3 regions of the Pseudoalteromonas sp. A41-2 genome follow, and region 1 is predicted to be linked to each of the others. Evidence: predicted binding sites of a transcription regulator. Region 1 holds the regulator's gene; each other region holds the start of a gene.
What was found. The regulator LexA, encoded in region 1, represses DNA repair genes until DNA is damaged. The targets are predictions, from matches to a motif close to TACTGTATNNNNATACAGTA.

Region 1 (3,289 bases):
TACTTTTTGAAGGGGTATTGAGCTCATTACTAAGCCCCCTAATAACCAAAAAAAGAGTTGTATGGCGAGTAAGTAACCCAGCCACTTATGCCCTTTACGGGCATATTTAAATACGCGCTTATTCATTGATTACCTCTTATTATTTTTTTATTGGGCAGCGGTATAGACAGAGCGACTCAACGCTCTTGCAGCATTTACTGTATTCTAAATTTGGTTTATGTACAAAACTGAGTTAAAGTTTCAGAGATATCAATAGAGGGTAAAAACGAGAGTATGTCGGAAATTCAATTTTTAAATGTAGATCTGGAACTTGAATCAAAACACGATATGAGTGCGCTGGTAGCTGATTTAAAGAAAAACGCCATGGTTTTACATTACGACCAAGATGAATACCGTCAATTAGCACGTATTGAAGCCGCGGCTGATATCAGCACACCAGATAAAGCTATCAACCAATTATGTGAACTTATAGAGTCGTGCTCACGCAATGCATTAAAGCAATGGTTGTCTTGCTCAAAGCGTACTTTCGATATTGGGTTTGAGTCGGGTGACTCACCTAAATGTTTTAATCAAGCCCTGCACGCAGACACCTTATTACGTATTTCAGCGATTGGCGCAGGGCTCGAAATTACTATTTATCCTGTTGAGCGTTAATCACTAACGCTTGACTACCGCTGCGGTCATTCGTGATACGCAGCATAGTTCACCTGCCGCATTCGTTATTTTAATTTCCCATACAGATGTTCGCTTACCTAAGTGCAGTGGCTTTGCCGTGGCTGTTAAGAGGCCTTTTCGAGAGGCTTTAATGTGATTGGCATTTATTTCTTGGCCAACAGCATAATATGCGGTGAAGTCGACCACAAAATTGGCTGCATAACTTGCTACAGTCTCTGCTAAAACAACATTAGCACCACCATGGACCATCCCCATAGGGTTATGATGCTCTGGAATAGCGGGCATAGTGGCCACTAAATAATCGTCGCCGATTTCGGTTATTTCAATGCCCATTGTTTTCATTAATGTGCCTTGCCCAGTAATACCCTGTTCGAGTTCTTTACATAATTCGAGGGTGAATGGTTGATACCAAATGCTCATTGTGTTTCCTTCGCAAACTAACTTCTTAAGTGAAATATCGGTATACAATATGGTATCTATCCCCACCGTTCAATGCTTGTTTTTTATCATGAGAGGAAGGGGAATTTAAATTTGCGATTTTCAGATAACTGTATATACTCACAGTTAAATGTACTGTATGGAAAACCAGTTGTATGCGCCCATTAACAAAACGCCAATCGCAAATTTTAGAACTTATTAAAGTATTTATTAAAGACACTGGTATGCCACCTACGCGTGCTGAAATAGCGCAAACATTGGGATTTAAAAGTGCCAATGCCGCTGAAGAGCATCTAAAAGCACTGGCAAAAAAAGGCATGATTAAAATGAAGCCTGGAGCAAGCCGAGGCATTCAATTAGTCGAAGAAGACGAGCCAGAACAGCTTGGCTTACCACTGATTGGGCGTGTTGCCGCGGGTGAACCTATTTTGGCGCAAGAGCATGTAGAAAGCCATTGTCAGGTTGACCCTGCATTGTTTAAACCCGCTGCAGACTTCTTATTGCGAGTTAACGGCATGAGTATGAAAGACATTGGTATCATGGATGGTGACTTACTGGCAGTACACAAAACGCAAGTTGCAGAAAATGGCCAAGTTGTTGTGGCACGTGTCGATGACGATGTGACTGTAAAACGTTTAGAAAAAGCAGGACGTAAAGTATTTTTGCATGCTGAAAATGAAGAGTTTGCCCCGATTGAAGTGGACTTAGAGCATGAGTCATTTAATATTGAAGGCTTAGCGGTTGGGGTTATTCGCAACGCTGATTGGATGTAGCTTTTTATATTACGCGTTAATCGTTACAAGCAGAGTAATTCCTTTATCTGCTTTGCTAAACTTTTTTGAAACAACGCACCAAATTGATTCAATTTGGTGCGTTGTTTGTTTTTGACCGTTTACCTAAGATTTGTTAACCCTTACTTTCTACATAAAGCCTTATACGGCGCAGTTTTCCTTTCTTTTTAAGTTTTTATACTTGCCTTAAGTATTAATTAACGCGCTGATTATAGTTGTTATTTTTGCACCAAAATAAACATTTATTACCACGAAAACTTGCTTATTGCTCATTTTTTAACTAATTGGTTAAGTACATTGTATTAACACCTATTTACGAAAAAGACACACAACAAATGTGTAAGGGGGTTAAACAATGAGTGTGTCGTTCACTGCGTCGTGATGATACACAGACCCAAGCTGTTTGCAGATGACACATCAACCATCGATTGGTTTGGGTATTTAAACAATAAAAAAAACGAATGGGCACCAGCTGTAACGCCTTTTCGCTTTGCGTCTTGCAATAGCATTAAAAGGAGCTGTCACATGGGTAAACTGCGTTACACCTTGTGGCTTATATTGGTAGCACTTCCGCAACTTGCTTTGGCAAATAGCCAATTCAATATGCGTAAAGGTGTCACTGATATAAGTAATAATGTTTATGAATTACATATGACGATATTTATTATTTGTTGTGTGATTGGCATCATCGTATTTGCGGTGATGTTTTGGGCTTTGATACATCATCGTAAGTCTAAAGGGGCAAAGCCTGCCCAATTCCATGAAAGCACGAAGGTTGAGATACTTTGGACTGCAATTCCATTTGTGATCTTAATCGCTATGGCGATCCCTGCCACCAAAACGCTTATTGCCATGGAAGATGCTTCAAAAGCAGATATTACAATCAAAGTAACAGGGTCGCAGTGGAAGTGGCACTATGAATACATGGGAGAAGATATTGCTTTCTATTCGATTTTAGCGACACCGAAAGATCAAATAGATAATCAAGCCGAAAAAACAGAGCACTACCTACTCGAAGTCGACAAACCTCTGGTGTTACCAATCAACAAAAAAGTACGTTTTTTAATGACCTCTGATGATGTAATACATTCTTGGTGGGTTCCTGATTTTGCCGTGAAAAAAGATGCCAATCCCGGCTTTATTAATGAAGCATGGACACGCATTAACGAGCCCGGTATGTACCGCGGCCAATGCGCAGAGTTATGTGGCAAAGACCATGGTTTTATGCCGGTGGTTGTTGAGGCATTGCCAGAAGATGAGTTTGCGACTTGGCTTGCAGACGCAAAACAAGCGAAAGAACAAGCCGCTGCTGCAGATGCCGCATTACTTGATCAAACTCTTTCGAAAGATGAATTAGTTGTTTTAGGCGAGCAAGTCTATATGGC
Region 2 (3,289 bases), 360 kb from region 1:
CTTGGCCATATAAACGGCGAGTTTCAGCGTGACTAATGTACAGCTTTTCCATCGCTCGGGTCATGCCTACATAACACAAACGGCGCTCTTCTTCTAAGCGACCAGACTCCTCATTACTTTGCTGTGAAGGAAACATGCCTTCTTCAACACCCACCATAAAAACAAGCGGGAACTCAAGGCCTTTTGCTGAGTGAAGTGTCATCATTTGCACGGCATCTTCGTGCTCATCGGCTTGACCTTCGCCTGATTCGAGAGAAGTGTACGCAAGAAAGCCTTGCAGTGGTGAGCTGAATTCTTCGTCTTCAGGTAGCTCATATTGGCCACAGGCACTAATGAGCTCTTCTAAGTTTTCTACGCGAGCGCGGCCTTTTTCACCTTTTTCAGCTTGGTACATGGCCATCAACCCTGAAGTTTGAATCGCGTATTTAGCTTGCTCTTCTAAGGTAAGATCACTGATTTTGTCTTCAATGTGCTCAACCAGCTCTAAAAATTTTGTTACTGCACTGGCTGCACGCCCAGATAGATGCTGCTGTTCAATAATGGCTTTTGCAGCATACCACAGAGGAAGAGACTCGTTCCGCGCACAGTCACGAATGTGGCTGAGGGTTTTATCTCCAATGCCACGAGCAGGGGTGTTAATAACGCGCTCAAAGGCGGCATCATCTTGGCGATTACCCACTAAGCGCAGGTACGAAAGGGCGTCTTTAATCTCTTGACGCTCGAAGAAGCGCATGCCGCCATAAATGCGGTATTTAAGCCCTTCTTGTAACATGGCTTCCTCGAGTACACGAGATTGCGCATTGTTACGATATAGAATCGCGGCATCTTGCAAGGCATTACCAGCATTTAGCCAGCTACGCAGTTTACTGCTTACGAAACGGGCTTCATCTAATTCGTTAAAAGCGGCATACACCGAAATTGGTTCACCCTCGTTACCATCGGTCCAGAGGCTTTTACCCATGCGTTCAGCATTATTTTTAATTAGCGCATTGGAGGCTTTTAATATTGTGGCTGTTGAGCGGTAGTTCTGCTCAAGACGAATGGTTTCGGCTTCGAAGTCGGTTAAAAAGCGTTTAATATTCTCAATACGTGCACCGCGCCAACCATAGATACTTTGGTCATCATCACCCACTATCATAATACTGTTGGTGTTTCCTGCTAGCAGCTTTAACCAAGCATATTGAATCGTGTTGGTATCTTGGAACTCGTCTACCAACATATGAGCAAAACGCTGCTGATAATGACGCAGTAACGTAGGGTGATTGTTAAGTACTTCGTAGCAGCGTAATAAAATTTCTGCAAAGTCGACCAAACCAGCACGATCACATGCTTCTTGATATGCTGCATAAACTTTCAGCATCATTTGCTCATTGATATCGTAAGCCTGAATATCTTTAGGGCGCAGACCTTCGTCTTTTTTAGCACTGATGTACCAGCTAAACTGTTTCGCTGGCCACTTTTTATCATCGATATTCATTGCTTTAAGTAAGCGTTTGATCATTCGCTGCTGATCGTCTGAATCTAAGATTTGAAAGCTTTCAGGTAATTTTGCTTCACGATGATGTGCACGCAAAATACGGTGAGACAACCCGTGGAAAGTGCCAATCCACATGCCACCAACAGGCGCTTTTAAGGTTTCTTCTACGCGAGAGCGCATCTCTTTTGCAGCTTTATTGGTAAAGGTGACGGCAAAAATACTGTAGGCAGAGGCTTGCTCAACTTGCATTAGCCATGCGATACGATGAACAAGTACTCGAGTTTTACCAGAACCTGCACCAGCAAGTACTAGCATATTTTGCAATGGGGCTGCGACTGCATCCCGTTGTTTGTCATTTAAGCCATCGAGTAATTCAGAAACGTCCATCGTTACGCCTTTTCAATCTATAATGAGAGGAGTATAACAGGTGTTTATGCAAGGCTAAATAAAATACTGTTTTTATAAACAGCTATTTTGGCAAGTTATTAAAATTGCATAATAAAAATTGTGAATTTGACCTATTTGTGGCAAAAAGAACTAAAATAAAAACAGTGTGAAATTTAACGTGTTGATTTATAAAATATAATAAGTTGGCATGAAGTGTGTTTATAAAAAGTATAATCATCAAAAACTACAGAGGTTAGTATGGCAGAGCAAGGTTCTGGCGGTAATGTAATCGCAGCAATATGTAATATCTTTTTTCCCGGTTTAGGGCAACTGGTGCAAGGTCGTTTGATGGCGGCGATCGCATTTTTCTTAGCGTGGATCATAAGTGGGGTATTAATTTATGTCGCCGTTGGTTTCATATTACTTCCGATTGTATACCTATGGGCAATCATTGATGCCGCGCGTTTCAAGTCGCGACTCTAGCAATTTTTTATATATCTAAACAGCATTAACACTAGCGCCATTGGGCGCTAGTGTTGTTTTTGGCCTTCTGAACTCGCTACTGCATGCCGCAACCGATATAATTACTGCATCAAGAGTTGTGAGTATTTACGATGGAATATCAATTTATCCGCGATCCAATGAGCGGTTTACGTATTAAAATTTCGACTGAACATGCAGTTATCGGTCGTTGGTTGAATGAAGAAATAGGCAAAGAAAAAATAGCGATGGTCCAGGCGCTAATTTCCGCCGTTAAAAATAGCCATGAGCCCTTAACACTGCAAGGCCAAGAAATAGATTTGATTTTGAGTAAGGACGAAGCGTTGTTTGAAGCCCATGCTCTTCATCAAGATAATGAAGATCTCATGGCATATCAGGATGATGATTTAATGCTTGAAGAAGATGGCTTAAGCAGTGGCTGCGGTTTTGAGGATTTTGTTGATTTAATTGAGTCTTGGCACGCGTTTGCGCAAGGTCGTTAAGCAGGGCTTAAAGCCCTACTTAATTAATCACTCGATAGTGTGTTTATTGTTCGCTCACTGATTTAACTGCGGCTAACAATACGTCTTCTGTTAAACGAACTTTATAATTAGGGTTCGCATACTGAAAGTGGATAAGCCCTTGCTTATCTACTACAAAAACAGCAGGAACGGGTAACGCAACCTGTGCTTTGCCATCGAGTGATACAAAGTTAACCCCTAACTTGTTGCGATAAATTTTTGCGGTCTTGTCATCGAGATAAAATGCCAATCCCAACGTTTGGCTCAATGCCAAACTATCATCAGAGAGTAGTTGATAGTTCGCAGAGGTTATTTTAGTCTCGGCTAGCTTTTCTGGACTATCCGGAGATATTGCAATAATTTGTGCCCCCAAGTCTGCTAATTGATCCTCAATTTTTTGTACGTTGGCTAATTGCTTGGAACA
Region 3 (3,289 bases), 1.6 Mb from region 1:
ATTAGCGATATTGAAGCAAAAGGGCTTACATCGTTTTATGTCGAGATTCTAGCGCGTCCAGCACAACGCCAGTTACAAGAATTTGACGAAGAATAGTCGTTATAATTCATAGAATTTAAGAATGGGCCTTGAGGCCCATTTTTATTGTCTGAAATACAATGACATTATTTTGTGTTGATTTATATCACATGCCCACCACGCAACGGCTTTCCCTACAATGGCTAGTCAAGGTTTAGATTGGCTATATAAAAAGTGAATAGCCGTGATTTAAATTGCGTGACACTTTTTATATTTTTTGCCGCTACCGCAAGGGCATTCATCATTACGGCCAATTTTAATATCAGCAACGGGCGTTATTTCACCATCAAGGTAACGCCATAGTCCATCTTCTTTAATAAAACGCGATTTCTCGTGTAACTCACAATACAAGTTTTGGTAAAAGTAATTTGCTTTAAATTCTACAAAACCTTCTTGCTCGTTATATTCAGTATCTAAAACGCTTAGCTTGGTAAAACGACAGCTATTAGCAAAATCTTTGATTTCGCTAACAGGGTTAGCGGTTTGTTGGCTTTGTGCGTATGTTGTAAAGACATATTTTGCATCTTTTAAGGCATAAGCACTAAAGCGAGAACGCATAAGTTGTTCCGGCGTTTGCGCTTGGCTATCGCCTGCGTGCAAAGATTGGCAGCAAAGCGAGAAATCTTGTTTGCTGCCACAAGGACAAAGGGAGTGTGTGAGTGATGTCATAACAACTTACCTAAAACAATAAATTGCTATTTTAGCAAGCCTATTGTGGCTGCGGTACTAAATTGTTTAATGGGTTGCTTTTGGTGAAGCAGTAAAACTTTGCAGATGCGTGTTCTAAATTAAGAGTCATAGAATCTAGTTGATTGTTGCTGACAATATCTGTCCAGGTGATCACTGCGGCAAAGTTACCGTTGTGCAGCGCCGAACTTAACACATATTCAAGATTCACAAGGTGCTTTTGTCTGATCACTAACAGTTTACTGGTGTCGATTGAACATGAATCGAGTAATGCTTTACTTGGCACATGATCAGGTGCAATTAACAATGTCCACGCACTTTGACTGTTATAGTGATGTAATACCTTTAATAGCTCAAATGTTGCTGAAATTTCGTCTTCAATTTGAATTAAATTAACCGACGCTTTGTCGTTATCTTGTTGATAGCTTTTAACGGTTCTTAAGGTAATTGGCTGTAACATAACTTTCACTCACTGGTTGTTTATACAGTATGTGTATACAGTAGTTTATACAGTGTTTTTGCGCAAGTGTTTTTTTGCTATTTTTTTAACCAATTATTCAGCTTTTAATAATTTTAAAAAATTAAATCTTTAAAAACAATTGGTTATTTTGTTTCTTTGCAGTGTGATATTTTGTGAAAAATGGATGAAATAATATATATAGTGTTTTATATCGAAGTTTATACAGTAGTTTGTATGCAGGATATTTGAGGTTTATACAGGTGTTTTGATAAAGAAGCCGGTGTACACCGGCTTCTAAAATTTAGTTTTTCAAGTACGTATTTAAAAACTCAAGGTACGCGTTTGATGCTTTGATACGGTTTTCTTTTTTAGTAAAACCATGACCTTCGTCATCGAACAACACGTATTCTACGGGGACACCATTCGCTTTTACTGCGGCAACAAGCTCATCACTCTCAACTTGCAATACACGAGGGTCGTTTGCACCTTGAATAACCATCAGTGGTTTCGTAATGTTTTTAGCATGGAAGAGGGGAGATATCGCTCGATGGCGTTCGCCATCAGTTGCAGGGTCACCCATTTCATCGTACAGCGCTTTTTTAAAGCTTTCCCACCAAGGTGGTATAGAGTTTAATGTTCTTACCCAGTTAGTTACACCAAAAATATTAATACCCACTTTAAATTCTTCAGGCTCGAAAGCCAGCGCCGCTGCCGTCATAAAGCCACCGTAACTGCCACCCATAATGCCAATTTTATCAGCATCAACCCAGTCTAAGCTCTGTAAGTGTTTTTTCCCGTAGACAATATCTTGCAAATCGTCTGTGCCATGCTTTTTATCATCTAAATGGAAAAAAGTTTTACCATAGCCAGAGCTACCGCGATTGTTTACAGCAAATATAGCATAGCCATGATTAACTAAATGCTGCTGCATTGCGCTGTAACCTGTGCGGCTCTGGCCGCCCGGACCCCCATGCACCCACACTAGAGCAGGCACTTTATTATTACTATTAGCCTGTTTGGGCTTATATAAAACGCCAGGGATTTCTAAACCGTCAAAGCTTTTAAAACGCACAATCGTGCTTTCAACGAGATCATTTTGATCAATTGCATCGCTTAAAGTATGGGTCAGTTTTTTTGCTTTCGTTTCGCCTAATTGCCAAACAAATAAGTTACTTGGCGAGGTATCTGAATTTAGGTAAAACGCCATGCTCTTTTCATCAGCTGAAAAGCTTACACCACGTAAATTGCCCGGGGGCAAGGCAGGCATATCGATTTGTTTATTGGTTTTTGTGTCAATGATTGTCACTTTAGTACTGGCATCAGCATTAACCCCACTTACTTGGTAACGCCCTGATTTTGAGAAGTAAATAAAGCTGACATCCCAGTCATCTTTTAGGGCGGGGCTGTGCTCACCTGTCGTTAAGTCATAGCGCCAAACCTGTGAAAATTCACCTTTTGCATCGGTCGAGTAATACAGAGACTTGCTGTCTTTTGAGAATGTTTCAGGGCCATATTGCGCTTCATTATCATGACGAGTGATTAGCTCAGGTTTGAGCGTTTTTTTCATTGTATCGAGAATGAACACATCACTGTCTTTATTAGAGTTATTTTTTGATAAGGCAATAAAGCGGCCATCAGGGCTAATCGCCCCGACATCTAGACCAAGAGTATTTTGATAAACAGGTGTTATTTCATAGCGTGAACTGTCTACGCGATATAAATCCATAAACTTAGGATCGCGTTGATTACTCGTTATAAAAAAGTGTTTGCCATCGTCTGTAAAGCCCGCAAAGCTGGCACGAGTTTCATTGCCAGGAGTTAGGTCTTTGACAGTGCCGTCTGTCTCACGTACATAAATATGATAGCGCTCGTTCCCGCCTGAGTCCTTGGTAAATAATACGCGCTCATCATTTGGAAAATAGCGAACAGCATAGGTGCTGTCTTCAAAGTTTGTTAAACGTGTTTTGTTCGCTGTTTTAATATCAATTTCATAGAGGCTATAGATGCCGCTTTCATCACTGCTAACAAGGATTTTGTCACCTTTAGGTGAAAAGCTGCTGCCCA

Region 2: a site for LexA is predicted at 1,929-1,948, ahead of uvrD (DNA helicase II). Genes of this name have one in related genera too.
Region 3: a site for LexA is predicted at 1,249-1,268, ahead of IT970_RS06290 (SulA-like leucine-rich domain-containing protein). Genes of this name have one in related genera too.

The regions. Positions count from the first base shown of each region.
Region 1 is NZ_CP065231.1:3,343,116-3,346,404, reverse strand. It holds gene IT970_RS15075 (hypothetical protein) at 1-126, opposite strand, end outside; gene IT970_RS15070 (hypothetical protein) at 274-654, shown strand; gene IT970_RS15065 (PaaI family thioesterase) at 658-1,095, opposite strand; gene lexA (transcriptional repressor LexA) at 1,269-1,886, shown strand; gene coxB (cytochrome c oxidase subunit II) at 2,430-3,289, shown strand, end outside.
Region 2 is NZ_CP065231.1:145,524-148,812, forward strand. It holds gene uvrD (DNA helicase II) at 1-1,864, opposite strand, end outside; gene IT970_RS00725 (hypothetical protein) at 2,123-2,347, shown strand; gene IT970_RS00730 (YacL family protein) at 2,479-2,847, shown strand; gene IT970_RS00735 (peroxiredoxin-like family protein) at 2,891-3,289, opposite strand, start outside.
Region 3 is NZ_CP065231.1:1,362,945-1,366,233, forward strand. It holds gene IT970_RS06280 (DUF6172 family protein) at 1-96, shown strand, start outside; gene IT970_RS06285 (YchJ family protein) at 268-747, opposite strand; gene IT970_RS06290 (SulA-like leucine-rich domain-containing protein) at 788-1,225, opposite strand; gene IT970_RS06295 (S9 family peptidase) at 1,527-3,289, opposite strand, start outside.